3 regions of the Limosilactobacillus avium genome follow, and region 3 is predicted to be linked to each of the others. Evidence: predicted binding sites of a transcription regulator. Region 3 holds the regulator's gene; each other region holds the start of a gene.
The links. The regulator Rex, encoded in region 3, represses fermentation and respiration genes when NADH is low (regulators of the CRP and FNR family bind a similar motif). The targets are predictions, from matches to a motif close to TTGTGAANTANTTCACAA.

Region 1: the regulator Rex is predicted to act here: its motif matches at 3,282-3,299, upstream of QOS01_RS05880 (NAD(P)-dependent alcohol dehydrogenase).
Region 2: the regulator Rex is predicted to act here: its motif matches at 6,783-6,800, upstream of QOS01_RS06275 (zinc-dependent alcohol dehydrogenase family protein).

What each region holds. Positions count from the first base shown of each region.
Region 1 is NZ_CANCWN010000014.1:20,800-31,300, forward strand. It holds gene QOS01_RS05870 (L-cystine transporter) at 1-511, shown strand, start outside; gene aldA (aldehyde dehydrogenase) at 612-2,063, opposite strand; gene QOS01_RS05880 (NAD(P)-dependent alcohol dehydrogenase) at 2,122-3,243, opposite strand; gene QOS01_RS05885 (hypothetical protein) at 3,502-3,810, opposite strand; gene QOS01_RS05890 (MDR family MFS transporter) at 3,823-5,025, opposite strand; gene dnaB (replicative DNA helicase) at 5,122-6,534, opposite strand; gene rplI (50S ribosomal protein L9) at 6,568-7,020, opposite strand; gene QOS01_RS05905 (DHH family phosphoesterase) at 7,026-9,047, opposite strand; gene QOS01_RS05910 (MFS transporter) at 9,233-10,414, shown strand.
Region 2 is NZ_CANCWN010000016.1:10,807-21,307, reverse strand. It holds gene QOS01_RS06310 (LysM peptidoglycan-binding domain-containing protein) at 1-325, shown strand, start outside; gene QOS01_RS06305 (ArsR/SmtB family transcription factor) at 456-764, shown strand; gene QOS01_RS06300 (hypothetical protein) at 819-1,052, opposite strand; gene QOS01_RS06295 (ABC transporter ATP-binding protein/permease) at 1,233-3,215, opposite strand; gene QOS01_RS06290 (ABC transporter ATP-binding protein) at 3,319-3,993, opposite strand; gene QOS01_RS06285 (ABC transporter permease) at 4,005-5,075, opposite strand; gene QOS01_RS06280 (TetR/AcrR family transcriptional regulator) at 5,077-5,595, opposite strand; gene QOS01_RS06275 (zinc-dependent alcohol dehydrogenase family protein) at 5,732-6,745, opposite strand; gene QOS01_RS06270 (Nramp family divalent metal transporter) at 7,065-8,672, shown strand; gene QOS01_RS06265 (hypothetical protein) at 8,954-9,556, shown strand; gene thrS (threonine--tRNA ligase) at 9,881-10,501, shown strand, end outside.
Region 3 is NZ_CANCWN010000002.1:25,816-36,316, reverse strand. It holds gene QOS01_RS01085 (DEAD/DEAH box helicase) at 1-1,100, opposite strand, end outside; gene QOS01_RS01080 (YigZ family protein) at 1,167-1,811, shown strand; gene tnpA (IS200/IS605 family transposase) at 1,963-2,421, opposite strand; gene QOS01_RS01070 (hypothetical protein) at 2,624-2,884, opposite strand; gene QOS01_RS01065 (APC family permease) at 2,898-4,736, opposite strand; gene groL (chaperonin GroEL) at 4,927-6,546, opposite strand; gene groES (co-chaperone GroES) at 6,608-6,892, opposite strand; gene QOS01_RS01050 (redox-sensing transcriptional repressor Rex) at 7,122-7,763, opposite strand; gene abc-f (ribosomal protection-like ABC-F family protein) at 7,995-9,935, shown strand; gene QOS01_RS01040 (pyridoxal phosphate-dependent aminotransferase) at 10,068-10,501, opposite strand, start outside.

The DNA.
Region 1 (10,501 bases), on a different contig from region 3:
GAAGGCTTGGCCCGCCCTCATCTTTGCCTTTACGTCAAGGACCAGTGCCGGTACCCTGCCGTTAAACGTCAAGATTCAACGGGACTCGCTGGGGGTTAGTTCTTCCATTGCTAACTTTGCGGCCAGCTTTGGGCTGACGATTGGTCAGAACGGCTGTGCCGGAATTTACCCATCAATGGTTGCCGCAATTATCGCCCCAACTGCCGGAATTAACGTCTTCTCCTGGCAGTTTATCCTGACCTTGATTGCCATTGACGTCATCGCTTCCTTTGGGGTTGCTGGCGTCGGTGGTGGGGCCACCTTTACGACCCTGATGGTCCTCGGGACGTTGAACCTGCCCGTTGCCATCATGGGAGTCTTAATTGCCATTGATCCAATCATCGATATGGCCCGGACCGCCCTGAACGTCAACGATTCCATCCTTGCCGGGGTCGTAACTGCCAAGAACATGGGTGAGCTGGACCACGACAAGCTGGCTGACCAGTCCAAGATTGTCGCTAATGAACTATAATTTCCCGGGAAATATTTCCAAATATTGCACCCAAAAAAGAGGCACGGCTGATTGTCGTGCCCCTTTTTCAGGAGATACTTAGTTTATAAAAGGAGAAGTATTAAATGTTTTCTGGGTGACGTTGGATGTAAACAACCTTCGTGTCAGTGCATTCAAGGATACCGTGCATACCATCAGAACCACCGATACCAGATTCCTTAACACCAGCGTGGTAACCTTGCATAGCTTCGAAGTAGTTCCGGTTGACGTAGGTTTCACCGGCTTGAATTTCGTTAACAGCGTAGGCTGCCCGGTCAAGGCTCTTGGTAAAGATACCAGAGGTCAGGCCCATCGTGCTGTCGTTGCACATGTCAACGGCTTCTTCAAGGGTCTTGAAGGTCATAACTGGCAGAACTGGACCGAAGATTTCGTCTTGGATAGCAGAACCATCCTGCTTGACATTGGTCAAGATTGTTGGTTCGTAGAAGAAGCCCTTGCCGTCAACTGGCTTACCACCGGTAACAACCTTGGCACCTTCCTTAACAGCTTGCTTTACTTGGCTGTCAACCTTCTCAAGGGCGGCCTTGTTGATCAGTGGACCCATGCCAATCTTAGGGTTCTTAACCGTGTCGCCAACAGTGATCTTCTTAACAGCAGCAGTCAGCTTTTCCATGAATTCGTCAGCAACGTTTTCTTGGACGTATACCCGTTGAACGTTGTTGCAAAGTTCACCGTTGTTGTCGAACCGTGAGTTGATGATGTCGTTAACGGCTTCGTCTAAATCAGCATCGTCACAAACAACAGCTGGAGCGTTCCCACCTAATTCAAGGGAAACTTCACCAACGTGGTCAGCTGCGGCAGCCATGATCCGCTTACCAGCGCCAACAGAACCAGTCAAGCTGGCCATGCCGATCTTAGGGTTCTTGGAAAGTTCGTTCCCAACAACCGAGCCTGGTCCAGTAACAAAGTTTACAACCCCGGCTGGGATACCAACCTTGTCACAGAGCTTAGCAAATTCAAGGGCACCAATTGGGGTGTCAGAACTTGGCTTCAATACGATGGTGTTACCAGTTACCAAAGCTGGAGCCATCTTCCGGGCAATCAGGAAGAATGGGAAGTTCCAAGGCAGGATTCCGGCGATGACACCAATTGGCATCCGCTTCAGCAGAATTGTCTCATCCTTGTTGTCGGATTGGATAACTTCACCCTTGTAAGTCCGGCCAGCTGCTGCCATGTAGTCAAAGTAGTCGGCAGTGAAGTTTACTTCAGTTTCAGCAAGTGAACGAATCTTACCTTGTTCAACTTGCAGATTCTTGATCCATGGTTCTGGGTCCTTCCGAATTTCTTCGGCCAGCTTGTGGAGGTAGGTTCCACGGGTTGGTGCAGGTACCCGGTGCCAAGTCTTTTCAGCTTCCGTAGCGGCGTCAATTGCTTCACGGGTTTCTTCAACCGTGGCACTAGGAACGGTCCCTAAAACAGATTCATCGTTTGGGCTGATTACAGTAATCTTCTTGCCTGAATCTGTGTCAACAAATTTACCATTAATGTACATCTTGTAGTGTGGTGTAGCCATTTTATTGCTTCCTTTCAAGCGTACTATCTAATGCCTTAAACCAACTTTACTGGGCAAATTATTCGCCTGGCTTGTAGTCCTTGTCGATGATCAGAACTGGCTTGATGGTCTTGCCAGATACAGAGTCAGCGTTGGCTTCGTTGATTTGGTCGAAGTCGTAGAACTTTTCGGTCTTGTCGAAGTCGAACATGCCGAGCTTGTAGAATTCAATCAGACGTGGAATGTCAACTTGTGGAATTGAGTCACCCATGTTAACACCAACGATTGTCCGGTCAGCTGGGCAAAGGTCGTTCCAAGTGTTAACGTCGATGTGTTGAGCAGTAACGGCAATGGCAGCCAGAACACCACCTTGTGCTAAGGCTTGGATAGCGTCTTGCATAACCTTAGTAACACCAGTGGTATCAACGATGTAGTCAACACCCTTGCCATCGGTCAGCTTTTGGATAGCCTTAACCATGTCTTCGTCGTTAGTGTTGATAGCGTCAGTAGCACCCAATTCCTTGGCGAGGTTCAGCCGTTCTGGAACACGGTCAATTGCGATAACCTTCGTGCAGCCAGAAATCTTACCAGCCATCATAGCAGCCAAACCAACGGCACCAGTACCAGTTACGGCAATGGTGGAACCTGGTTCAGGCTTCAATGTGTTGAAGACGGTCCCAGAACCAGTTACGTAACCACAGCCCAGAGGTCCAAGCTTCCGCAGGTCAAGGTCCTTAGGTACCTTAACAGCGTTCCGCTCACGAACAACAGTGGTGGTAGTGAATGATGATTGGTCAAACATGTCATCAACTTGGTGGCCATCTTCAGTAAAGTGGGCACTGCCGTCAGGACGAACACCTGACAGGTTGTTAGCAGCGTAGTTCAAGCACTTCGTTGGCTTACCCTTCAAACAGTTGATACAGTTACCACAGCCATAGAATGACAGGATAACGTGATCGCCAGGCTTGAAGTCCTTAACTTCAGGACCAACCTTTTCAACAATCCCAGAACCTTCGTGTCCTAAGATAATTGGGTAACCAATTTCGGCATCACCCTTACGAAGGGCTTCATCGGAGTGGCAAATACCAGTTGCGACCATGTGAATTTGCAGGTCGTCAGCTTGCATATCAGCCAATTCAACGTCGTCACGAATATCAAACTTTGCACCTTTCTTATCTACAACAGCAGCTTTGATTTTCATAACAATACATCTCCTTAGATATATCCAATCGCTTTACAATGTTTACACTATCACAAAGTTTGATAATTTTTAGTTTTTCAAAAATGAGAGTTTTATTATTTATTGTTACACGCCTACTCATAGTATGGGTTAGGGCAACCTAAACTTGTGAAACTTTTTACTTGTCGAATGAAAAGGTTTTCATACGATTGTCGGAAAAGTTATAAATATAAGACAAAAAAAGCAGGTAAAGAATATTATTTCCTTACCTGCTTTATTTTATTTTAAATCTTGTTCACTGGGCGTTTGGTAAGCATGTTTGAGCTTACCAATCTGGTATTCACGACCGTTGTTGACGATGAACTCGTCAACCGCCCCACAGTGGACGCAGCGAACCACGATTTGGTAGCGCTGGGAGTCATCATTGTTGGTGGCGACCCAGTTCCGCTCCGCAATCACTAGTGGCCCCTGCTGACACTTATAACAGGGCAGGGCCAACTGCCGGTCCTCACGAAAGCCGTCCCCGGTTTTCCCGACCAGGCCGAAGCGGTCCTCACCGTGAACATTATCGAAGTTGTTATAAAACACCACGATCACTTCCTAGAATTCTTTAGTCGCCTGCCGTTTCAGCTTGGCAACCAGGAGGATAATAAGTTCAACAACAAGAATTGACGCCGCACAGATCACAAAGAGGACGTGGTAAGAAGCCGCGCCGATCACCAAGCCACCAAAGAGGGGCCCGAACGCCTTACCGAGCGAGGAGTAGGCATTCAAAATTCCCTGGTACTTCCCCTTCACCGCGACGGGCGAAAGGCTGTTTACAATTGCCGGCATCGTCGGGATGGCCGTGGCCTCCCCAATCGTCAGGACCACCATCGCCAGGATAAACCAGGCGTAGGTCTTGGCAACCAAGAGGAGGACAAAGGACAGGGCAATGGTGAACGTCCCGATGTAGACCAGCATGTAGGGGTTGTTGTACCAGCGGTTGATCCAGGAAAGGGCCAGCTGGGCCAGGACAATCAAGATCCCGTTGATGGTCCACAGGAGGCTGTACTTGGTCATCGAAATCCCCCGTTCGGTCATGAAGACGGAGAGGTTACTGGACCACTGCTCGTACATCATCCAGATTACGCAGAGACTAATGAAGAAGGTCCAGCAGACCCACAGGTTGGCCTTGGGCATCTTGGCTGCCCGCTGGTCCCCCGTAATGTCGACCGTCGGCGTCTCCCCACTAGTCTTGTCGTCCCCATCCTTAAAGTGGACAAAGACGATCAGGATGAAGATGAGGTAGAGGACGGTAGTAATCGTAAAGAGGGGCGCAATGTTACCGTGCGCGTACTGGTAGAGGGGCCCGACAATCGTGGTCCCAATCACCATCCCCAGGTTATTGGCAAAGTAAAGCATGTTGAAGACGTAGCGCCCATCCTGGCCCGTCCGGGTGGCGTAGGAGTTGATCATCGTCATAATCCAGCCGTTGAAAAAACCAATGGCAGTCAACAGGAAGGCGTAGATTGGCCAACCGTTAAAGAAGATCATCAACGCGATCACGATGGTTGCCACGATGGAACCGTTGAGCAACAGGTGGCGGGGGTTATAGCGGTCAAATAAGAGCCCACTGATGTAACTCCCAACCACGTTTGCCCCCGAGTAGAAGAGCAGGATAATCCCGGAAACGGTCAGCGACTCGTGCAACTGCTCATGCATATAGATAGTGGTGAGGGGCCAGACAAAGCTGTTGCCAATGCTACTGATGAAGATTCCAACCAGCAGCCACTTCAGTTGAACCCCGTTCTCTTTTTGCATCCGTGACATCTCCTCCCGATTGCAAAGAAAAGGCTGGAAAAAACACCTTTTCTCTAGCCCTACTTTCTCCGTATATTCATGCTGGACAAATAGTTATCATTGGTGGTCTTCCGGAACGTAGGCCACCGACGCAAACTTGTTGTACGACTTGGCAAACAGCAGCTTGACCGTGCCCCGCGGACCGGACCGGTTCTTTTCAATAATGACTTCGACTTCACTGACGTTAGCAGCATCATCGTCATCCTGTTGACCAGGGCCACCACCCTGGTCCTCATCATCGTCTTCATCGTGCTCGTAGTAGTCGTCCCGGTAGAGGAAACTAACGATATCGGCATCCTGTTCGATCGATCCGGATTCCCGGATATCGGACAGGACCGGCCGCTTATCTTGTCGCTGTTCCACTCCCCGTGACAGCTGGGAAAGGGCGATCACTGGGACCTCTAGTTCCTTGGCCAGCTTCTTGAGTTGCCGCGAAATTTCCGAAACTTCCTGTTGCCGGTTGTCGGGGTTGCTCCCTTCAATCAGCTGGAGGTAGTCAATCACGATCAGGCCCAGGTTACCCTGTTCCTTAGCCAGTCGCCGGCAGCGGGCCCGGATTTCGGCCACCTTGATCCCCGGCGTGTCATCGATGAAGATTTGGGCATTCGACAGGGTCCCCATGGCCATGTACATGCTTTCCCACTCCTCGGGCGTCAGCTGCCCGGTCCGTAGGTGGTTCGCATTGATGTTGCCTTCCGCACACAGCATCCGGTTGACCAGGGACTCGGCCCCCATTTCCAGGCTGAAGATGGCCACCGAGGTCCGTTTACCCTCGTCGTCCGTCCGGGTGGCGACGTTCTGGGCGATGTTTAGGGCAAAGGCCGTCTTCCCCACCGCGGGCCGGGCCGCGATGATGACTAGTTCGTCCTTATGAAGCCCCGTGGTCATCTCATCTAACTGCTTATAGCCGGTCTTGAGCCCCGTCACGTCGGTCTTTTGCTGGGAAAGCTCATCGATGTGGTTTAAGGACTCATCAAGGACCGTGTTGATCTTCTTAAAGTCCGACTGGTTATTGCCCTCCGAGACCCGCATGATGTCCTGTTCGGCGGAGTCGAGCAGGTCTTCAATTCGTTCATCGTCGGCGTAACCCTTGTTGATGATCTTCGTGGCGGTGTTGATCAACCGCCGCCGGGTCGCCTTATCATGGACAATCTTGGCATAGTAGCTGACGTCTCTAGCGGAGGGGACGGAGGAGGCCAGTTCCGCAATGTAGGCCGGGCCGCCAACGTTTTCCGTCTGGTTGTCCTTAGCCAGGGCACTGTTCATCATGATCGGGTCGATCGGCTGGTCATCCTCATAGAGGTCAACCATTTTTTCAAAAATCAACTGGTGGGCACGCTTGTAGAAGTCATGCGGCTCCAAGTATTCCATTGCATCCGCCAGCGCGTTTTTACTTAAAAAAGCAGCTCCAAGAACTGCTTTTTCTGCTTCAATATCGCGCGGTTCTTCTTGCATTGGTGCATTATCCATGGCGATACCTCTTTTGTCTTAACAATTTACCAACTACTTTTCGGCAATGTGAACCCGAATTTCAGCAGTTACTTCTGGGTGCAGCTTGATTGGCACGTTAACGTAACCAAGGGCCTTGATTGGGGCGGCCAGTTCAATCTTCCGCTTGTCAATCTTAACCTTGTACTGCTTTTCGAGGGCCGTGGCAATCTGCTTAGTGGAAATCGAGCCAAACATCCGGCCATCGGTCCCGGCCTTCCCGCTCAGTTCAACAACCGTCTTGTCATTTTCCAGGACCTTCTTAACCTTCTTGGCCTCGGCAAGTTCTTCGGCCGCGTGCTTTTCTTCGGCCCGCTTTTGGCCGGCTAACTGGCTCATTGCAGCCTTGGTAGCCTGCTTAGCCAGGCCCCGCTTGATCAGGTAGTTTTGGGCGTAGCCGTCTGGAACTTCCTTGACTTGGCCCCGCTTACCGCGTCCACGAACATCTTGTGTAAAAATAACCTTCATGTCTGTCACTCCTCTGTTTCTTCTGTTTCATTAACCGGGTCCTGCTTCAACAGGCCCAGCAGTGTTTCCTTAACTTGGGCAATCGTCTGGCCACTAATCTGGGTCGCCGCGTTGGCGAGGTGGCCACCGCCGCCCATCTTCTCCATAATTACCTGGACGTTAAAGTCGCCCATTGACCGGGCCGAAACGCCAATCATATTGCCCGACCGGAGGGTAATTACAAACGAAGCGTCCACCCCCGCAATCTGCAGGAGCATGTCAGCCGCCTGGGCCGCCGTTACCGAGTCGTAGTAACGGTCCTCTTCGCCGGCACAGATGGCCACCGAGTTGCTGATCTCCGCCCGCGCCAGGAGGTGGTTACGCTCCATGAAGCTGTGCGAGTCCTCCTTCATAAAGGCCTGGATCATCATCCCGTCGGCCCCCGCCGAACGCAGGTAGGAGGCGGCATCAAACGTCCGCGTCCCGGCGCTCTTGGTAAACGACTTCGTATCGATCTGGATCCCCGTCAGCATCGTGGTGGCCTCGAGCTTGTTCAGCCCCTTCCCTTCACGTGGCTGGTACTCGAACATCTCGGTGATCAGCTCACAGGTTGAGGAAGCGTACGGCTCGATGTAGACCAGCAGTGGGTTCTCGGGGAACTCCTCGCCCCGCCGGTGGTGGTCAATGATCACGAGGCGGTTTTGCAGCTTCTCAAAGAGGGCCGGCGAGATCGTGATACTTTCCTTGGCGTGGTCCACCATTACCAGCAGACTGTTGCTGGTCGACTTGTTGATGGCCGCCTCGGGGGAAATCACGTGGTCCTTGATTCCCTGGTAGTTGTCGATTTCCCGCATCAGCCGGCGAATGTCGGAGTGCTGGTGCTCATCATCGACTACGATCCAGCATTCCTTGCCGTTCATCTCAGCAATCCGGCGGATCCCCAGGCAGGCACCCAGTGAGTCCATGTCGGGGTTCTTATGCCCCATGACAAAGAGCTGGTCAGCCTGGCTGATTAATTCCTTGAGGGCCTGACTAATCATCCGTGCCCGCACCCGGGTCCGTTTCTCCATCGGGTTGGTCTTCCCACCGTAGAAGCGGGCCGGCTTATCCTTAGAACGGACAACTACCTGGTCGCCACCCCGGCCGAGGGCAAGGTCCAGATTATTCTGAGCCGTGTCGGCCAGCTTGACCAGGTCGCTTTCCCCGTAGGCAATCCCGACACTCAGGGTCACCGGCGAGTTGCGTTGGGACGTGTTTTCCCGAATCACGTCCAGGATCTTAAACTTTTTCTTTTCCAGGGCCTGTAGTGAAGCCTCGTGCCCGATAATCAGGTAGTTATCATCATCAATGATTTTCATCAAAAGGTGGTTGGCGGTCGCCCACTTGTTAATCTCCGAGGTAACGTAATTATGGAGGTTGGAGACCGCGGAATCACTCATCCCCTGGATCAACTCATCGTAGTTATCGAGGTAGATATTCCCGAGGAAAATCTGTTCCCGTTTAAACTGCTTACTGATCTGTTCATACTTCGTGACGTCCATCAGGTAGACCACGTGGTTCTTGTTCTGGACGAGAAACTCAAATTGTCGTCCCTGCCACGATACGACCTGCGCTTTCTGGTCATCCGCATGCTGCTGAACCAACTGCGCGAGCTCCTGATCGACCTCGGCGAGTGGCTTGCCAACTACCCGCTTCAGGCTGAAATACCGCGCCATGTAAGGGTTGATCCATTCCACCGCGTGCTGGCGGTTAAGAATGATCATCCCCATCGGCATCTCTAAGAGGGCCTCTTGCTGGCCCTGCTTAATCTGGTATAGCAAGTGATTCAGGTACTCATTAGCGTCAATGACGAGCCGGCGCAGCTGCTTCACACTGGTCAGGCCGCCGACGAGGGCGATTACCAGCACAACTACCCCAACTAGCCAGTTAAAGATAAAGGCAAAACATAAACTAATAATGGTTAATAATAGCAAATAGCAGACATTCCAGCGGACCGCTGGGTGTTTAAAATAAAACAGCCAGGTTTCACGACTGAAAAACTTTTGCATAGTAATCCTCCCAAAAAGGGCCCAGTTAGCCCATTTTTTTCTTGGATAATCCTATCATATCACATCAACCGGGGACTCGTCTTGGCTTAAAAATCGACTGGTCGACTAGTCCCTCTACTATTAGTATATTACTAACTAGAGTAAAATTATTAAGGAGACGCTCAGACACATAGTATGGAGGAAAAATGACCCAGAAGCTTAGTCATCACCAATTTAATATTCTCATCGTCATGTTCGTTTTGATCTCATTCATGCTGGGCTGTAACGAATTTATGGTTGTCGGTAACCTGTCCCTAATTGCGGGCACTTATCACGAATCACTAAGCCAAATTTCCTGGCTGGTGGCGGTCTTTGCGTGGACCTACGCCATCGTGACCCCGCTGGTTGCCCTGGGCACCAACCACTGTAATAAGTACTACCTGTTGGTCGGGATGCTGCTGGTCTTTTTGGTGGGGACGATCCTGAGTGCCTGCTCACCCACCCTAAATATTTTCCTGCTTTCCCGGGTCATTACCGCGTCGGTCGCGGGGATGATTGAGTCGGTCCTTTCCGTCATCGTTTACCAGCTGGCTAAGGACCCCAAACAGCGGTCGATGGCGGTCGCCTATATTTACACCGGCTTTAGCCTGGCCTCCGTGGTCGGGGTTCCGCTGGGGACCATCATTGCCAACCACTGGCGCTGGCAGGACGCCTTTGTGATGGTAGCGGTGGTCACGGCGGTTGCCACCCTGCTGGCCTTTATGGTCCTCCCGCGCAACCTGCCCGGGGAGAAGGGGAATTTCCGTGACCAGCTAGTCCTACTGAAAGACTACCAGATATGGTGGGGCATCTGCTTCGTCATTTGCGCGGCGGCGACTCTCTACGGCTACTACACCTATATCCGGCCCCTGATTCGGCAAACCCTCCACTTCAGCGCCAACCAGCTCAGCCTGATCCTTCTCATCCTCGGGGTCGTTGATATCTTTGCTAACCAGGCATCGGGAAGGATTGCCTCACGGGGTGGCTTTCGGACCCTCCGCCCGGTCTACATTATCAACCTGGTCTTACTGACCCTCTTCAGCACGCTGATGGGAAACCAGTGGACCGGGGTCCTGCTCTTAATCTTGCTGGGCTTCACCGTTGCCATCTTTGGGTCCCCAATTCAAGTGTTCTTCTTAGACCTCGCCACCACGCGGTACCCGTCAGCCGTGATGTTAGCCTCGACCCTCAGTGCAATTTTTTACAATGTTGGGATCGCCCTGGCGGCTATGAGTGCCGGTCAGGTTTACCGCCACTGGGGACTGACCGCCCTGGGCTGGAACTCGCTGGCCTACTGCCTGGTCGCCACCATCCTGACCTTCGCATTGGCGCGGGTTAAGCGGCGGTGATGAAAATTGCAACGCAGTCACTCCTATTGTCTCCCGAGATTTCTATTAATAATAGTGAAAAAAGCAACCCTCAAGAAAAACTCGAGG
Region 2 (10,501 bases), on a different contig from region 3:
TGTTAAGAGTGGTGACACCTTGTCTGGGATTGCCAGTCGCTTTGGGGTTTCCTATGAGCAGCTGGCCCAGCTTAACAACATTGCTAACCCGAACCTGATCTATGTTGGCCAAGTCCTGCGGGTAAATGGTCAGGCGGCACCACGTTACAACAACTACAGTCGGTCATCAGCAACGACTAGCGTCCGGGGCGGCTACACCGTTAAGAGCGGTGATACCCTGTCTGGAATTGCTGCACAGTATGGCCTTAACTGGCACACCCTGGCACAACGTAATAATTTACAAAGTCCTTACACCATTTACGTTGGGCAGAAGCTGGCCTTCTAATCATCTAGAATAATTTGTTTATAAAAAAGCAAAAGTGCTTAACAGCCTTTTGCTTTTTTGTCGTTTAAATCCTAAAATAAAAGGTAATATAAGTCCGTTCGTTTCAACGTAAGAAAGTAAGGGAGAGCCAATGGCGACGCGTATTTCTGGAGAATTACCAAACATTATCAAAATCAGCAGGCTTTTCAAGGTTCTGGGTAATCCCAAGCGACTGCAATTGATCTACCTCTTGATTCAAAAGTCCATGAGCGTTTCGGAGATTAGCTCGACGCTGAATTGGGAGCAGTCCGGTGTTTCTCACCAACTGCAGCTTCTCCGGAAGTATAACCTGGTCCAGCAGCACCGTCATGGTAAGGTGGTCATTTACCACCTCGACGACCCAAAAGTAATGACCCTAATTGCCGATGCCCTCAGCCATGCAGAGGATATAGTTAAGTAAAAAAACAGCTGACGAAGTTTCGTCAGCTGTTTTTTAGTATTTGTGCACGTCTTTTCAGACAAACTTGAGTTGGAATTGGTCGTCACTCTGAATGTCCTTAACCGTGACGTTTTCCCCGTCATGAAATTGGTCCTGGTCCACCCAAAAGCCAGGATGCTCATGGCTATAAAATTTAAAGTTGTAGTATGGTGCTGAGCTCTCTTCACTAACCTTCATCACCCCTTGGGAACCATCGGAGCAATGAATCGTTTGCGTCTTATAATTATCATGGACAAAAATCGTCGTCACTTCTAACACCTCCATTATGGATTATAGCATAACTTTGGTATACCTAAAAATAAAAAGCATTGTCATTTAAATTAATGATCGATTAAGTTAATAATGTTGATTAAGTTGCACTTACTCTACACTTAAAAAGAAGGGCCCACCGCGTTTTTACACGCGAAGGGTCCCTTCTTTATTTGAATATTAGTCGGCCGTAAGGGCATCGATTGGGTTCAGGCGGGCTGCACGCCGGGCCGGCAGCAGTGCCGCGATGAAGGAAATTACTACCGCAACCACAAACGCGAAGATCACATTCCCGGCCGTTATCTGGACGATGTTGTACTTAATCATCCCGTATAAGGCGTGGTTCAGAATTACGGTTACGACAATGACAATAACCAGTGCTAAGACCGCTGAGAACAACCCAATAAAGATTGACTCTGAAGTGAACAGACGACGAATATCTTTCTTCCTCTCACCAAGTGCCCGCAGGATCCCGATTTCCTTGGTCCGTTCCGATACCGACATGTACATCGTCACGATGATCATCAGTGCGGAGACGAGAAGGGAGATCCCGGCAATGGCGGCAAGAATAGTCGAGGCAAGGTGGACGTAAGTGTTAACCGTCTTCAGGATCGAGCCAACCGTAATTGCCCCAAACATGCGCTCACCCTTGGCATTCTTGAGGTTGTTAATGCGGTTAGCAACCTTTTGAACATCAGAGAGGCTGTTGGCACTCACCGCCACAAAGTTCGGGCTAGTGACGGCGCCGCTGCCCCGCAGCATCCGTTGCATTGTACCGTAGCTAACCGTTGTCTGGGCACTAGTTCCTTCACTGAGGCCAGCCACCTTCACCGTCCCGTTAATGGCAACCGGGTCCCCCTTACTGTTTACCCAGTTAAAGGAAATGTTAACCGGCTGGCCAATAATCTTGCGGTAATTCTTCGCATCGGTCAGCTGGATGGCCTGTTGCTTCGTCAGGACGATCTCATTACTACCTGGCCGGTGACCATGCTTGATCGAACTGGATGTCACTGACTTATTCCAGGTTGTCAGTGTGGTCCCACTCTGTTGCAGTTTCTTGTACGACAGGCGGTAACCACTGATTATGTTCCCCTTTTGGACGCTGGACACCCCATCGACCTTACTTAGCCGGTGGAGGGCCCCACTATCAATCATCATTGACTGGGGATCTGCGGAAAGGTTTTGCATCAGTGATGATTGGATCTGGTCCTGGGTAAGATGCTTCCCGGTCGGGTTCTTGAATACCGTGATTGACCGGGGGTTGGTCAAGGAATTAATTTGGTTTTGGATATAGCCATTAATCCCGTTGCCCAGGCCACTGAAGAGGAGGACGGCAAAAATACCAATTGCCGTTCCCAGCATGATCAGTGAGTTGCGCCAGAAGTTATACATCAGGTGCTTAAAAGACATCCGGTAGCTGGCCATCGCCGGGAGCTGCTGGGACTTAATCACTGTGGGGTCCTTAGGGAGGTCATAGGCTGGCCGGAGCCGTTCGTCCCCATCAATTTTCCCATCGGCTAAGTGGACGACCCGGGTTCCATGGTCGGCAACTTCCTGGGAGTGGGTAACCGCAATGACCAGCTTACCATCCTTGGCAATCTGGTCCAGCAATGTCAGAACCTCCTGGGTATTTTGTGAATCAAGGGCCCCCGTCGGCTCATCGGCAATAATGATCTGGGGGTCACTGGCAAGGGCCCGGGCAATTGCCACCCGCTGCTTCTGTCCCCCAGACAGGTGGTTGGGATGCTTATGAGCCTGGTCGCTCAAGCCAACCTGGTCAAGGAGCTTTAACGCCCGCTTCTGGCGCTCTTCCCGGGAAAGTGAGGTCATGTCCAGGGCCACCAGGACGTTATCCAACACCGTTAAGTGGGAAATCAGGTTATACGACTGGTAGATGTAGCCGACCATTGACCGCCGGTAGTCATCCAACTGGTGCTCCTGCTTATGGTCAAGTGGGGTTCCCTTGATCAGGACCTCACCGGAAAAGTTACGGTCCAGCCCCCCGATGATGTTCATCAGGGTTGATTTTCCCCCGCCAGACTCACCTAAAATCGAAACAAACTCGCCCCGTTCAAACTGGAGGTCAATTCCCTTTAAGACCGGAAAGGCTTCTTTGTCAAGATAGTAGGCCTTCTTGATATTGTGCAATTCTAAAAAAGCCATTGTATTCTCCTTACATTTATTTAGTTTGATTATACCAAAAACCTGCTCAAGGCAAGGGAATCCTCAAGCAGGCTTTATCAAAAATTTATTTCCTGGGAAATATTTACCTTTCCATTGTGAGCTTACCATCCATCAACTGGTAGATATGGTCAGCAAACTCACGCAGCCGCATGTCATGGGTCACGACCACAATTGCCTTGTGGTGCTTAACGGCCATGTTCTTAAAGAGGCGGCCAACAACCTTCACCCGGTTACTGTCGAGTGCCGCTGTTGGTTCGTCCGCTAAGACAATTGGCGGGTTAGGGTACAGGGCGCGGGCAATCGCCACCCGTTGGTTCTGCCCACCGGACATCTCGTCTGGATAGTGGTTGGCGAGTTGGGAAACATCGAGTTCTTCAAGGAGGTTGTTCAGCTCCTCTTCTGACATATTTCCCGTCTTCTTAATCCGGCGAACCAGGGCAAATTGGTCCTTCACGGTCAGGTAGGGAAGCAGGTTGTACGACTGGAGGACAAAGCCAACCTTGTTCAACCGCAATTGGTCCCGTTCCTTAGTCGATAATTTATCTAAGGTTTCCCCTTCAACCGTGACCGTTCCCGTCGTTGGTGTTTGAAGGCCCCCGGCAATCGTCAGGAAGGTACTCTTGCCGGAACCAGAGGGACCCAGGATCAAGCTTAGTTCACCCAGGTCAGCCGTAAAGTTAACGTCATCTAACACCTGGACCTTACTGATTCCTTTACCGAAATCCTTACTGATGTTTTTGAGTTCAATTACTGACATTGCGTAACCTCCTAACTGTTGAGGGCCCTTACTGGGTCAACTTTCATAATCATCCGCACCGGTAGTAGGGCCCCAATTCCCCCAAGAAGGATGAGGACAAGGGAGATCAGACCAATCAATGGCCATTTCAAAACCAGCGGGACCGTCATCGGCATCAACCAAGCCGTCAGCAGGGTCAGAACCAGGCCACCGCATATCCCAGCGACCATCAGGATAACCGCCTGGTCAACCGTCGCCCCAACCAAGTGGCGGGCCGGAATTCCCTGGGCACGGAGCACGGCATAGTTGGGCATCTTCTGCATCGTGAGGATGTAGAGGAAGACCGCAATAATTACGAGGGAGATTACCATTAAGAAGCCAATCATAAACATAAAGGTACTGTTTTCTGCCGAGTAACCAGGAAGTTTCTGGATGAATTTGTCAATTGGGTAGTGGGCCAGCTTTTTGAACCGACTAGCACCCTCCTGCTGGTTGCTAATGATTCCACTGGCAACCACCTGGGGAGCAACTCCCCGGAGTGCACGCCAGGTCGAAAGGCGACCATAAACTACCGGGGCAACGTTTAACTGGGAATCCTTGGCGAAGCCCACCAGGCGGTAGTTTTCCGCTGTTGAGTTGAGCTTCACTTTGTCTCCCAGTTGGTAGCCCTTGGCCTTTAAGCTTTCATCAGCGACCAGCTCATGCTTATTTTTGGCGTGCCGCCCGGCAACCAGGGGCATGTTATCCTTGGCAATATACTGTCCGGCATCAAGGCCAATAAACTGAACACTTTCCTTATGAGCCTTTCCCTGCGTCCGTTTCATGACGGCCGCGGTTTGACCAACGAGGGCCTCGTGCTTATTGAGGGAACGACCGGCCAGCTGGTCCTTAGTGATGACGGACTGACCCATATTATCATTGGCATTCTTGTTCAAAAATACCGTATGGGCGTCCCACGTTGTCAAGGCGGCCTTATTCTCGTTCGCCAGGCCCAGCATCATTCCCATTAGGATGAACATCAGGTAGCTAATCATCACGATCATGGCAATGATCAGTCCATACCGGACCTTCTCGTGTTTAATCTCTTTTAAAGCTAAAAACATCCTACCCCTCCTTTGCCAGGAGCGCCGTCAAAGCGGCCCTTAATCGTTTCAGTATTTGGTCACTACTGTCCGGGTAGCGCAGCCCTTCCTTGATTGCCTCATGAACAAGCGTCATGACGGCCCACTCGGTCGCCGTCACCGGGCGCAACGTGGAATCAACCGGTTGCAGTAACGCCTCATTGACGGCGAAATGCCGCTTTACCAACTCATAGTAGGGACTGGTATTCACTTGGCTAATAAAGGCGGCCACCTGGTCAACATACGCCGCAGCAGATTGAAGGCGGTGGGCACGGATATCGTAATCGTGAAGCTTAAGCAGCGCCTCATGATACAGGTAGGTATACGCATCTGGCAGGTCGGTAAAGTACTTGTAGAAGGCCCCCCGGGCGATCCCGGCGTCCTTAACAATCCGGGCCACCTGGGCATCTGCCAGGTTGTGGGCACTAAATTCAGTTAGCAACGCCTGCCGGACGGTTTCCTGCTTAGCTGCCGGTAGGTTTTCAAAGGTTTTGCTTGGCACGTTTAACCCCTCCTTAAGTGACACGGTGTCACCAAACTTTATAAGTATCATAGCAGCCTGGTGACACCGTGTCAATATTACTGAAATAAAAAAAGCATTTCCCGGGAAATAATCCTGGGGAATGCTTTCACCACTATTAAGCTTCTTCACCGGCAAGCTTAACAACGGCCTTGGAGACATTTTCAATCCGGTCGTTTACAAAGTCGTCCACTTGGTCGATCCCAAATTCATGGGAAAGAAGTGGCAGAACATCGACCTTACCAGATGCCATCAGGGCAATTGAATCTTCGAAGCAGTAAGGATTGATGAAGGCCCCTTGAATCTTCAACTGCTTTTGGAAGACTTCGTAACTGTTAATGGAGAACTTGTCGTCTGGGTTACCAACCCCGAACATTGAAACTTGGCCACCACGGGCAGCAGCTTCAACGGCTTGTTCTTGGGTTTCGGGACGACCAACGGCTTCGATGACGATGTCGTATTCGTTAGTTGGGATCTTTTCACCCTTCTTGGTGTTAATGGTCTTGGCACCAAAACGGTCGTGGTTAAGCTTCAGTTTTGCATCGTTGCGACCACTCAGGGTAACCTCGCTAACCCCGTATGCCTTCAGGGTTTGTACGAATAATTGACCCATGAAGCCATCACCGATAACCAATGCCTTTTGGTATGGGTGGATTTCCAGCAGGTCAACACCGTGAACGGCACATGATAATGGTTCCGTTACGGCAGCCGCCTTCAATGAAACACTGTCAGGGATTGCGTAAACAACCTTTGCAGGTGCCGTGAAGTAGTCTTCAAAACCACCGTCACGGGTAACCCCAACGGCAGACAGGTTTTCACACAGTTCAGGACGGGAAGTCCGGCAGTACTTACATTCACCACAGTAAATGTTCGGGTCAACTGTTACCCGGTCACCAACCTTGACGTTCTTAACGGCAGCACCAACCTTGGCAACCACCCCGGAGTTTTCGTGACCCAGGACGATTGGCGGAACGGCACTAGCCGATCCCGGCAAGCCAGCGTATAAGGCGTGGTCAGTCCCGCAAATACCAGCGTAGGCGGTGTGAACGAGTACTTCATCAGGCTTTACTTCTGGGGTTTCAACATCCTTAACTTCAAGCTGTTTAGTCCCTGTTAATACAAGTGCTTTCATAATCAATTCTCCTTATATAATGTAGTCGGCATAATTATAGTGAAGGATTACACTAGTTGTCAAACGTTTGACAGAAGTAACCGTTTCCAAATAATAATATGAAGAAAACTTCAAAATTTCTTAAATTTATTTAGAACAGTTGTGAAAACGTTTTATCCGTGTTAGTGGCTACCTATCAGCGCAATTGCTATTTAAGTTTATTGCGGTAAAATGCCTTGAGACCGGCAATCTTCCGTTGAAATGTAATATTTTTTATGCTAACCTAACAAAGTATTCGAATTAAGTTAATTTTGATTGTTGGTCAAGTTAACAAAATAAGATGAAAGGTGGATTTGGCGTGGACAACACAAAAAATCAACACAAGAAGCATCACTTGATAGAGTATGCTAACGGTAAGTCACTCGAAGAAATTAACGGAACGGTTGAGGTTCCTCATGGCAAGGGCTTCTTTAAGACCTTGTTTGCTTACTCCGGACCTGGTGCCCTCGTTGCGGTTGGGTACATGGATCCAGGTAACTGGGCTACTTCAATCACCGGTGGTCAAAGCTTCCAATACACCCTGATGACTACTATCTTGATTTCAAGTTTGATTGCGATGTTACTGCAATACATGGTGGCTAAACTCGGAATCGTGAGCCAAATGGACCTCGCCCAGGCAACACGGGCACGGACCGGTAAAGCGTTAGGGATTATTCTTTGGATCATGACGGAATTAGCCATCATGGCCACCGATATTGCGGAAGTTATTGGTGCGGCGATCGCCCTGAACCTGCTCTTCCACATTCCGTTGATCCCATCAGTATTCATTACTGTTCTTGATGTTTTAGTTCTGTTACTTTTGACAAAGATTGGTTTCCGGAAGATCGAAGCAATTGTTGCATGTTTAATTCTGGTTATCCTGTTCGTCTTCGCATACCAAGTTGCTTTGTCACGGCCTGACTGGGCCGCTGCCTTTGCTGGCTTGGTACCATCTGCTAAGGCGATTGCCCAGCACCCACAAATCGGTGGAATTACGCCACTGAGTGGTTCGCTGGGGATCATTGGGGCCACGGTTATGCCGCACAACCTGTACCTGCACTCCGCTATTTCACAAACACGGAAGATGGACCACAACGACCTTAACAGTATTCGGCAAACTGTTCGGTTTACCACTTGGGATTCCAACATTCAGCTGTCTTTGGCCTTCGTTGTTAACGCCCTCCTGCTGATCATGGGGGTTGCGGTCTTCAAGTACGGTGCCGTTAAGGATAGTTCATTCTTCGGTCTGTACGATGCTTTGAACAACACCTCAATGCTTTCCAACCCGATTCTGATTGCGGTTGCTAAGTCTGGTATTCTGTCAACGCTGTTCGCTGTTGCCCTGCTTGCTTCTGGTCAAAACTCAACCATTACTGGTACCTTGACCGGGCAGGTTATCATGGAAGGTTTCATTCACATGAAGATGCCACTGTGGGCACGGCGGTTAGTTACCCGTATCATTTCTGTTATTCCTGTTCTGGCCTGTGTTGCTATGACAAGCGGTGAATCCGTGATCCAACAACACTCGGCCTTGAACCTCCTGATGGAAAATTCACAGGTCTTTCTGGCCTTCGCCCTGCCATTCTCAATGTTGCCATTACTGATTATGACTAACAGTGAGGTTGAAATGGGTGAATTCAAGAACCGAATGTGGGTTAAGGTCTGTGGCTGGATCTCAGTTATTGCCCTGACCTTCTTGAACCTGTACAACCTGCCTTCAACTTACGAGGGCTTCGGTGTTTGGTCCAAGGGCACTTCCGATGTTCTGGCTTACCTGACCATTGTCATCATCTTGGTCCTGCTTGCTTGGACCTGTGGTGAACTCTACCGTGGTGACAAGCGCTTTGCTGCTGAAGGCAAGGGCTTTGGTCAACAAGAAGAGGAAATGAAGGACTCTGCTAAAGACTAATTTCTGAATCAAATATCTATCTAACTTGAATAGTGGATGGGAAAAGAAATAACTTTTCTCACCCGCTATTTGTTTACACCGTAATCTTCTATTCTTCACTTTTTCGTAAACGCATGTTCACAACTTCTTCACGGATTAGGGGTAAGGTTACAACAATCCCATAAATCCCCCAGATAGATTAAGAAGCAGCGGTCATTCACCTCGTGTTTGACCGTTGTTTTTCTTTTGTCACCCCCAATCAATGCTATAATATGGAAATGAATGCTATTTAGCCAGATGAGGTGAAATCATTGAATAATAATCAAGACAAGCGGCCGAGCCGTGTACAACTATACGATAGCCAGCCTAAGAAACGGGGGAACCGTCGTCCTCGTTTGGGTAGCAAAGCTAAAAAGAAAAAGGTATTTGGAAAGAAGCCTAACCGGGGCAAGCGGACCTTTAAGCTCCTCTTAACCCTCCTGCTCGCAATTCTTTTGGTGATGGTCATCATCTTCGTTGTTAAGCAGCAGAACCCGGTTAACACCACCAATAACGATGACACGACGGTGACGACAAGCTCCAAGAAACACAAGAAAAAGAGCAGCAGCAGTCACCACCACCGGCAATCAAGCACGACTGACGACGATGACGATGACAATACCGGGACTAGTGACACCTACACCGTCACGACCACGCCTCATCAATCAAACAGTCAGCAGTCCAACCAGGGACAAAGCAATGGTGGTACCAGCACAGGCAGCCAAAGCCAACAGGGTAACCAAAGCAACGGAAACAGCTCCAGCAGCAACACCCAGGGTCAGGGTAGCGGCAGCAACGGTGGTAACTCAAGTACCACCACGACCGTCCCAAGTGCCCCAGCAACTGGCGGAAATAATAATCGATGAAAATTTTTTATCAAATCCCTTGCCAAGCTGATTTTTGGTGTTATAATTTTAGTCAATTGAAGGATATGTATTTACCGAGTGCTCAACCAGGGAGACGTAACCTAGGCTGGAAGTTATGTCGAGTCGACCGTTAAATATACCACCTTCCTACTTTTACTGGCCGAAATAAGGCCGGTCGGGTCGTGTCCGTTACCACACCATAGAGAGAGTAGTAATACTCTGAACATGGGTGGAACCACGCTAACTATGTTAATTAACGTCCCTAATGCTTGTTGTCAGACAGACATTAGGGACGTTTTATTTTTTATAAAGGGAGAGATTTTTATGGCTCAAGTTGCAGTTATGTCCCCAAATGGATCAGTAAAGAAAATCGATCGGGATTCTAAGGAAGGATTACAAGCCCTCCGGAAGCTTTCAGCCCTGATGCTGAAGGCCGCTTTGAAGCAAGAATTCAAGGGAATTCGTCTTGGTGAAGCTAGCTTCGATGAAGATGGTTTCCACGTTGACTCCGACAAGGATGACCAACAAGTTTCCGCTGACGAACTGCCCGCATTGGAAGACGTTGTTAAGGGCATGGCCAAGGATGACGTTAAGGTTGAATTTGCCGAAGTCGCTGTTGACGACGCCCTGGCAGAAGTCAAGGACGACAAGTTCTCTACTGAATTAATCAAGGAAAACGCCAAGGACGGCAAGGTTGCCATGTACGTTCTCGGCGACGTCAAGGCCGTTGCCCAGGATGACATCCTGGTTTATGGTGACGTTGTTAAGAACCTCAAGCTCTTATCCGTTGCCGGTGCTTACTGGAAGGGCATGTCCTCCAACCCAATGCTGCAACGGATCTACGGGACCGTCTTCTACAAGAAGGACGAATTAGCTGACGACTTGAAGAAGCGTCAAGAAGCTAAGGAACGTGACCACCGGGTTATCGGTAACAAGCTCGACCTC
Region 3 (10,501 bases):
AGGATGGACGTCGTAATTAAGAAGGTGTACTGGTGATCCCGCATCCCCTGAACCTTGCTCAAGCGATGAGGATCGCTTGCGTGAACGGTCGTAAACTTTAACCCCGCAAGTGACCGCCGGCAGGCCGCCGCAACAGAGGCTAAGTCATCAACGTGGGGGACAAACAGGAGGAAGCGATGTTTATTAGCCACCGCTAACCGCATTCGGCGCAACAGACTTGCCGGCAATGTTCCCCTTTTGATCTGGTGCCGCCACCGGGGAGCTAAGTAGCGGTGAATGGTGGGCAGTAAGGCCCCGTGATAACGCAAAGGTAAGTAAGTAACCGCTAGTTGCTGGCGGCGAACCTGCTTAATCATCCCCGTGCTCGGGGTTGCCGTCAAATACAAAATTCCCCCATTTTTCTTAACTGCCTGCCGACTGGCAAAAAACAAGGCCGGGCTAGCAGCAAAGGGAAAAGCATCCACCTCGTCGATAATCAGGTTGTCGAATGCGTGGTAGAAGCGTAACAACTGGTGGGTCGTGCAAATCGTCAGCTGGGCATAGTGGTACGGCAACTCCTGATGGGCGTGCAGAATCGCCATGTCCGTATTAACAAAGGCCACCTGGAGGCGCGGATAAAGTTCCAAACAAACGTCTACCCGGGGTGAGGCAATCGCAATTCGTTCCCGTCGTGCCAGACAGGCCGCCAGTCCTTTGAACATCATTTCGGTTTTACCGGCCCCCGTCACTGCCCACAATAGCTGTCGCTGGTGGTCCTTCATCCGTGACGCCACCTGCTTCGCTGCCCTTTCCTGAAGTGGCGATAACTGGCCGTGCCAGCTTAAGACGGGCTTCTTAACCGTAAATTGATTTGGTTCAGGAACATGATAAAATTTATCTAGTGTTGACACCCGTCCTAAATTAATGCAGTGGGGACAATAATACTCGCCATTAGGCAGTGCCGCCAACCGTTTGGACGTTTCGGTATTGCACCGGTAGCAGCGAATGGTCTGGGCATGAACCGCGATTGTCGGTAAGACCTTAATTGCCGGATCAGCCTGCTGTTGCTGGTCAACCCAGTTCACCAAGACCCGGCGGCCGTAATAATTACTCTTATCCATTTAACCCCCTCCACTTATTAATTACGTTAACAAAATAATCATGCACGAAAGAAGAGCAAGCAAATTATGAATGAACCATTTTTGACCATTGCCAAAGACACCGCTTTTGAGCTGGTAATTAAAAAGTCCCGCTTCATCTGCTCACTGAAGCGGGTTAATAGTGAACCTGCTGCTCAAGAGTTTATTAAGGAAATCCAAGCGCAAAATAAAAAGGCGAACCATAACTGTTTCGCCTATATGATTGGTGATAATGACCAGGTCCAGCGGGAGAGTGACAACGGCGAACCCAGTGGCACAGCCGGGGTCCCCATCCTTGAATCCCTCCAGCTAGCCAAGTTACACAACGTTGTTGCCGTCGTTACCCGTTACTTTGGCGGAATCAAGTTAGGGGCTGGTGGCCTAATCCGGGCATACAGCAACGTCACGACAAAGGCTATCCACCAGGCGGGCCTCGTCCAGCGTATCCAGCAGGCAACGTTGAACATTACCGTTTCTTACCGCCAGCATGACCTCCTGCTTTATTATCTAAAAGAAAAGCAGCTTGAGATTGCTAACGAACAGTACGGGGCTAACGTTGTCACAAGCGTATTCGTCGATACGGATCAAGTAAAGGCCACTATTCAGGACCTAACGAACCGGTTTAACGACCAATTAGAAATCAGTGAGGGTGAGAAACGTTTCAACGAGCTCCCTTTTGAACCACAAAAATAAATTAAATCATAACCACCCGTCAAACGGGTGGTTTGCACATCGGCTATAAGCCGAAAAGAAAAGCCAGCGTCTCAAGGCGCTGGCTTTCGCTTTGCTCAAGCCAAAATGCTCTGACTACTTCGCTGCTACTTTAAGTAGCGTTTGTATTCCTTCACTTACCCTTAAAAGGGTCCGAATATTCAGCACTGGTTATTTTATCAACTACCATGTCATGCTTTTCTTGATCTCGAATATACTTTCTTATTGTGGCTTCATTCATGCCTACTGTGCTCACATAATATCCTTCTGCCCAGAAATGTCGATTCCCAAATTTATATTTTAAGTTTGCGTGGCGGTCAAACATCATCAAGGCACTTTTCCCTTTTAAATATCCCATAAACTGCGAAACACTTAGCTTGGGCGGAATACTCACTAATATGTGTACGTGATCTGGCATCATGTGACCTTCAATGATTTGCACTCCTTTATACTTGCACAGGAGTTTTATATAATCTCTAAGATCTCTGCGATATTGATTGTAAATTATTTTCCGTCTATACTTTGGAATGAATACGATATGGTACTTACATAACCATTTCGTATGGGCTAAGCTATTTAACTTATTAGCCATATTTATAAAACCTCTTTTCCCTTATTTGATTTTGGCTTGAACACCTACATCTTAAGGCAAAAGAGGCTTTTTTATATAATCTTTATTGCCCACCCGCATAGCAGGTGGTTTTTTGTTTCGCACACTCGCTTTGCTCGCGTACTCAACTAGGTCTAAAGACGTTAATCCAAAAAAGGATTGGCGAAATCTTCGCCAATCCTTTTCAAGCCAATACAACTTCTAAAATATCAAGAACAATGATGAAGGCAAGTAAACTACCCAACCCCCACAGCAGGTGGCGGGTATGGGGGTTACCTGCCTTAATTTTTTGCCAGTTAAAGCCCACGTATGCAGCCAGAATCAGCACACTGCCAATGATTCCGTACAGTCCGGAATGAAAGCCCCGGTTATCAATCGAATAGCTGGCGGTGAACACTAGTCCCAGCGCAAATGCAAGCCCAAATAACGTCTCTTTTATCTTCATGCTTGACCACCAACTATTCATGCAAGTGGTAGTTGTAACTAGCAACAATAATATTTTCCCGTGAATTCAGCACTGCCCGCAGACGAACACTGGTCTGGTTGTGCAGTGCCAGTTGCCATGGGTGCTTAGGGATAAACTGGGGAACCAGAACCGTGGTTGAATAGTTCCGGGCCTCCGCCCGCTTGGCAATGACATCAACAAACCGCAGTGTTGGTTTGGCAATCGACCGGTATGAGGAGTGGATATCCACGAAACGAACGTCGGGATATTCTGCCTTAAACTCATTGGCGGTCTTATGCTCCTTCCCCGGGTTCTCATCAAACGAGACGTGCATGGCAATAACATAGTCACCAATTGACCGGGCGTAGTTGATTGCCCCCCGGGTCACCCGGGTAACGTTACCGACCAGGACAATAACCGTGGCCCCATCATAATCGTGGAGCTGGACCTTCGTCTTTTCGGCCACCCGGAGTTGGGCGGCAACCTTAATGTAGTGCGAATGAATCCGGTGGAACATGTACAACAGCAATGGCATGATGATCAGGTAGGGCCATACGTTATTGAAGTGTTGCCAGAACAGGAAAGTCACCAGGCAGAAGGAAATTACGGCACCGACAAAGTTAATAAAGGCCTTTGCGGGCCAAATTCCTTGCCGGGTCCGGAACCAGTGAATAATCATCCCTGATTGCGACAGTGTGAATGGTACAAAGACCCCGACGGCATACAGGGGAATCAGGTTGTTCGTTTGCCCATGGAAAATCACAATTAGGATAATGGCCCCAATTGCCAGGGAAATAATCCCGTTAGAATAGCCGAGCCGATCCCCCCGGTCCATGAATGCATGGGGCATATACTTATCCTTGGCCATGTTGAAGGCCAGAATTGGGAAGGCAGAAAAACCAGTGTTAGCGGCAACTGCAAGGATCATCGCTGTTGACAGTTGCAGCAGGTAGAAGCCAAGACCATGACCCCCAAAGATTGTCAGGGCAATCTGCGAAAGGACGGTTGTCCGACCATTTGGGACGATCCCAATGAAGAAGCTGAAGAAGATAATAGCAGTGAAGAAGGTGGCCAGGATGGCACTCATAATTGCCAGGGTCGTTGCCGCGTTCTTCTCCTTCGGCTTATTAAAGTTTGGCACGGCATTACTTACCGCTTCCACCCCGGTCAGTGAGGATGAACCAGCCGAGAACGCCCGAATAAACAGGACGTATGACATTCCGGCAACCGGAGTTCCATAGTCTGCCGGTGCCTGGTAATGGATATGGCCAGTCATGATGTTATAAATACCGACTGCAATCATGATGAGGATCATGATTACGAAGAAGTAGACGGGCACCGTCAGGAAATTAGCACTTTCACTCATCCCCCGCAGGTTCATAAACATGATTAGCAAGACAATGATAATTGCGATGGGAATTGAGAACCGGTATAAGGCGGGGACGGCCGAGGTAATCGCCTCAACCCCAGAAGTCGTTGAAACCGCAACGGTCAACATGTAGTCAACCAGTAGTGATCCCCCGGCAAACACCCCCCCGTTGCTTCCCCAGTTTTCAGTGGCAACCACGTAGGCTCCACCACCACTTGGGTATGCATGGATAATTTGTTGGTATGACAAAGTAATGGCCAACAGTAAGACCAGCACGATTGCTGCAATGGGGATTGAGTACCACAGTGCCGCCGCCGATAGCGTGACCAAGACCGTTGTAATCTGTTCAGGACCATATGCAACTGACGAAATAGCATCTGACGAAAGCATTGCCAAAGCCTTAAACTTCGTAAGGTGCGTCTGACCCTCATCAAGGGTCTTTAACGGTTTCCCAATTAATACACGTTTAAGATAACGCCACATAGCTATCCTCCCTACACATATATTTTTACTTCAATATTATTAATCCTTATGACTGAACAATGTTACAACTAATTATCCTACTTTGCAATTATCATTGCGACGATTATTTTTCTTTTTTTCGAAAAATTTCCCGGGAAATAAAAAAGGGGACCGGCAAAACAGTCCCCTTTTTTGATAGTTAAGTTTGTACTTACATCATAGCTGGACCTGGTTGTGCAGGTGCTTGTGGCTTGTCGTTTGCTTCTGGCTTGTCAGCAACGACGGCTTCCGTGGTCAGCAGGAGTGCGGATACAGAAGCGGCGTTTTGCAAGGCAGAACGAGTAACCATTGTTGGGTCAACGATTCCGGCCTTAACCATATCTTCGAACTTGCCATCAGCAGCGTTGTAACCAATACCGTCGTCTTGGTCCTTCAGTTCGTTTACAATAACAGAACCTTCAACCCCGGCATTTTCAGCGATTTGACGAACAGGTGCTTCCAAAGCAGAAGTTACGATCTTAACACCAGTTAATTCGTCACCAGTTGCGTCGATCTTTTCCAGAGCAGGAATGACGTTTACTAAGGCCGTACCACCACCAGGAACGAATCCTTCTTCAACGGCAGCCCGGGTAGCGTTCAGGGCGTCTTCAACACGGTACTTCTTTTCCTTCAATTCAGTTTCAGTTGCGGCACCAACCTTAACAACGGCAACACCACCGGAAAGCTTTGCCAAACGTTCTTGAAGCTTGTCCTTGTCAAAGTCAGAAGTAGTCTTGGCAATGGCTTGCTTGATTTGGTCAACCCGTTCAGCAATGGCTTCCTTAGCGCCGGCACCATCAACAATAGTAGTGGCGTCCTTAGTAACCGTAACTTTGTTAGCTTGACCTAATTGATCAATCGTAACATCCTTCAGGTTCATGCCCAGGTCATCGGAAATGACAGTACCACCGGTCAATACGGCGATATCTTGTAATTGAGCCTTCCGCCGGTCACCAAAGCCAGGAGCCTTAACAGCACATACGTTGAAGGTTCCACGAATCTTGTTCAGAACAAGGGTTGGCAGAGCTTCACCGGTAATGTCATCGGCAATAATCAACAGTGCCCGACCTTGTTGAACAACACTTTGCAGTAATGGCAAGATGTCTTGAATGTTGCTGATCTTCTTTTCAGTGATCAGGATGTATGGGTTGTCCAAGTCGGCTTCCATCTTGTCGTTGTCGGTTACCATGTATTGAGACATGTAACCACGATCGAAGCTCATCCCTTCAACAACGTTAACACTCGTGTCAACACCACGGGAGTCTTCAATAGTGATAACACCATCGTGACCAACCTTTTCCATAGCATCGGCAATCAGCTTACCAACTTCAGGGTTAGCAGCTGAAATGGAAGCAATTTGTTCGATATCACTCTTGGTCTTAACGTCGTGTGACATCTTCTTCAATGCTTCAACAGCAACTGCCGTAGCCTTTTCAATTCCCCGACGAATGCCAACTGGGTTAGCACCAGAAGTAACGTTCTTCATTCCGGCGTTAACGATTGCTTGGGTCAAAACAGTAGCAGTGGTGGTCCCATCACCAGCAATGTCATTAGTCTTGGAAGCAACTTCGGCAACCAACTTAGCACCCATGTTTTCAAATGGGTCTTCTAATTCGATGTCCTTGGCAATCGTAACACCATCGTTAGTAATGTTTGGGTTACCGTACTTTTGACCTAAAACAACGTTCCGACCCTTTGGACCCATGGTGGTCTTAACAGTGTCAGCTAACTTATCAACACCGGCAAGCATTGCGCTCCGTGCGTCTTCAGCAAATTTAATATCTTTTGCCATTAATTGTCACCTCAAAAAATAGAATAGATTTTATTTAAGCGATTATATTATGATTCAACAACTAGTCGAGAACTGCGACTAAGTCCTTTTCGTGAACAACCAGGTACTTTTCACCGTCGTATTCAACTTCATTGCCGGCATACTTGTCAAACAATACCCGGTCGCCTTCCTTAACAGCTGGAGCAAGCTTTTGTCCATTGTCGAGGGTCCGACCTTCGCCAACAGCAATAACCTTACCAGTAGTTGGCTTTTCCTTTACGTTGGAAGCAAGGACAATTCCGCCAACTGTCTTTTCTTCTTCAGTTTCAGCTTTAAGAACAACGCGATCTCCTAATGGTTTTAACACGTTAATCCCTCCATCTTGTTAATTTAGTATTTGCTTTTAGCACTCTAACTTGTTAAGTGCTAACCACAATTTCTACTATACCATCTTTCTTTCAAAAAGCAATAATAAAGTTTGACTAATTTTGACTTTTAACTTTGTCCCCAAAATAAAAAGAGCCCTGGCACCCAGCAAATACTGGCTACTAGCGCTCTTCTAAGTTAGGAAGGACAAACAAGGGTCCGTCGGCTTCCTAGTCGTTGTCATTAGAGTAGTTCTTAATAAAGTAGATTAAGGTTTGGAGTTCGTTTGTCAGATCAATGTTTTGAACTTGGACACCCTTCGGCACGGACAGGCGAACAGGTGAGAAGTTCAGGATTCCCTTTACCCCAGCATCAACCAGCTGGTCGGTAACGTCCTGGGCCTTGTCCCCTGGTACGGTCAGAATAACAATATCAATCTGCTGTTCCTGGAGCTGCTTTTTAATGTCGCTAGCCGGGTATACCGGGATTCCACTCTTGATCTTATTTGCCAGTTCCGGCTTGTTGTCGAAAGCCGCACTGATCCGCAGGTTAGTGTCTTGGTGGAAGTTGAAGTTCAGTAAGGCACTTCCTAAGCTGCCGACCCCAACCAGGGCAACACTGACCAGGGAGTCCTGGTGCAAGATTCCCTTAAAGAACTTCAAAAGGCTGGCAACGTCATAACCGTAGCCCCGCTTTCCGAGTTCCCCAAAGTAAGAGAAGTCCCGCCGAATGGTTGCAGAATCAACTTGAACGGCCTCTGATAATTCAGTCGAAGAAACCCGTTCCTTCTTTGCGTTTAGTAGTATCGTCAAATAACGATAGTAAATTGGTAAGCGCCGTGCTGTTGCGCGTGGTATTTTTTTGGTAGCCATCTTTGTCCCCCTGTTTCTTTACTCCAACCATTATTATTCTCCCGGCCAATCGCCGGATTCTTAGGATTTTTGACTGGTTGGGTGCACTTGTGAAATTCATTTCCTAATTATTCTAGCAATTTTCATCAATTTTGTGAAGCGTTATACAAAACAATTTTACCTTTTTAACTAAATTGAAATGAAATCTGCTAAAATAAACACTGTTATCATATGATTTAGCGAGGTTTCAAAATGATTCTTTTGCAAGCAAATGATGTTATGCGTCGTTTCGGCGCAGACGTATTATTTCATAATATTAACCTGCAAGTCCAGGACCACGGGCGGACTGCCTTAGTGGGTCGCAATGGTGCAGGAAAAACGACCCTCTTAAAAATGATTGCCGGAGTTACCACTCCCGACGAGGGGACCATCAGTAAAGTCAAAAACTTAAGCATCGGCTACTTGGCCCAGGACCAGGGACTTGATAGTCAAAACTCAATTTGGGCAGAACTGGATACCGTCTTTGCCCCCCTCCACGAGCAGGAAAAGGAGATTCGTCAGTTGGAGGAACAACTGGCAAACCTTGATACCACCAGTTCCCAATACCAACAAGTCATGACTACCTATGACCGCCTGCAAACTAACTACAAGAAGGAGGGCGGCTTTGAATATGAGTCCCGGATGCGGGGAATCCTGACGGGCTTTGGTTTCGGCGAGCAGTATTACGATACGCCCGTCAATGCCCTCTCCGGTGGTCAGAAGACCAAGTTAGCACTGGCCAAGATCCTCCTTCAGGCCCCTGACCTGCTGATCCTTGACGAACCGACCAACCACCTGGACATGAACGTCTTGGCCTGGTTGGAAGACTACCTGAAGAGTTACCAAGGGGCCCTACTGGTCGTCTCTCACGACCGTTATTTCTTGGACCACGTAGTTAAGGACGTCTACGACCTGGATAACCGGACACTGGTTCATTACACCGGTAACTATACCCAGTTTGCCCACCACAAGCAGGAACGATTGAAGGCAGAATGGAAGCACTACGACCAGCAGCAGAAGAAAATTGCCAAGCTGGAAGACTTTGTCAACCGCAACATCGTCCGTGCTTCCACCACCAAGCAGGCCCAGGCCCGCCGAAAGCAACTTGAGAAGATGGACCGGCTTGAGCGGCCAAGCACTGATGATAAGTCCATCCACTTCCACTTTCACAGCGACAAGGCCAGTGGTAACGAAGTGCTAGATGTTGACCACCTGAAAGTCGGCTATGAAAACCAAGTCCTGGCCGGTCCCCTTTCCTTCGCGGTGCGGAAGCCCCAGCGGATTGGGATCATTGGCCCCAACGGGATTGGGAAGTCAACCCTCTTGAAGACCATCCTGCACCGCATTCCCGCCATCAGCGGGACCATTAAATTGGGTGCTAACCTTGACATCGGTTACTACGACCAGGAACAGCAGCAACTGCACGCCGATAAGACGGTTCTCAATGAGGTGTGGGACGATCATCCAGAGGTTCCCGAAAAGGATATCCGGTCCCTACTGGGCAGCTTCCTCTTTGTGGGGGACGATGTCTACAAAGTTGTCCACGACCTCTCCGGGGGTGAAAAGGCCCGGCTGGAATTGACCAAACTTTCCTTTAAGCCAATCAATTTCTTAATTCTTGATGAACCGACCAACCACCTGGATATTGACAGTCGGGAGGTGCTCGAAAGTGCCATCAACGAATTCACTGGTACAGTCCTCTTCGTTTCCCACGACCGGTACTTCATCAACCAAGTAGCTACCGATATTCTTGATATGCAAAAGGACGGCGTTACCCACTATGTCGGTAACTATGACGACTACCTTGCCCAGGGAGCTGCGGCGCCGACGCCAACAACGACAACTCCTGGTAGCGAAAAGAAGGCCAATGTCTCCAAGGGTAAGCAATCCTACAAGCAAAGCAAGGAACAGCAGCGGGCCCGGCGGAAATTGCAACGGGCCGTTGATAGTCTGGAGGACCAGATGGGCCAGCTTGAAGAGCAGCAACAGGCGATTGAGGAAAAGATGGCTCAACCGGAAATTGCCACCGACATAGGAAAGCTTACCGACCTCCAGAAGCAGCTCGACCAGCTGAAGGAAAAGTCAGACGAGGTTGAACTGGACTGGACGGAAGCCGCCGAGAAACTGGAAGAGTTTGATCAGCAAAATAAATAAGGCTATTACAAAAGGGAACTCTAGTGTTGTTCGGAAAATTCGAGCGCTAGCGTTCCCTTTTTAATATTACACAGCAATCCTGAAAAAGCAGCGACGTGTGCCCACTGCTTTTTCACTTCCTATTTACCTTTTTTAAAATAAATTCAACTTACCAATCCGGGCAACCGCTTCTTCCAGCCGTTCGGGTGCCATCAGCAGACCGATCCGGACATAGCCCTCACCGTGCTTTCCAAAGCCATTTCCTGGAGCGACGGCTACTCCCGCCTTCTCCAGCAGGAGGTCCGCGAATTGCTCACTGGTGTAGCCCTTAGGAACCGGCATCCACGCGTAGAAAGTCCCCCGCGGCACAAATGCCTGCCAGCCAATCTTCTTGGCCGCGTTCACGAAGGCGTTCCGCCGCTCTTCATAACGGTGGACAATCTGGGCAACCGCTTCGTCTCGTGCCGGATCCTTTAAGGCATCAATAGCCGCGTACTGCAAGGCCGGGAAGAGGCTGACGAAGAGGTGGTCCTGAATCAGGTTGAGGGCCCCAATAATATCGGCATTGCCGACCGCGAAGGCCACCC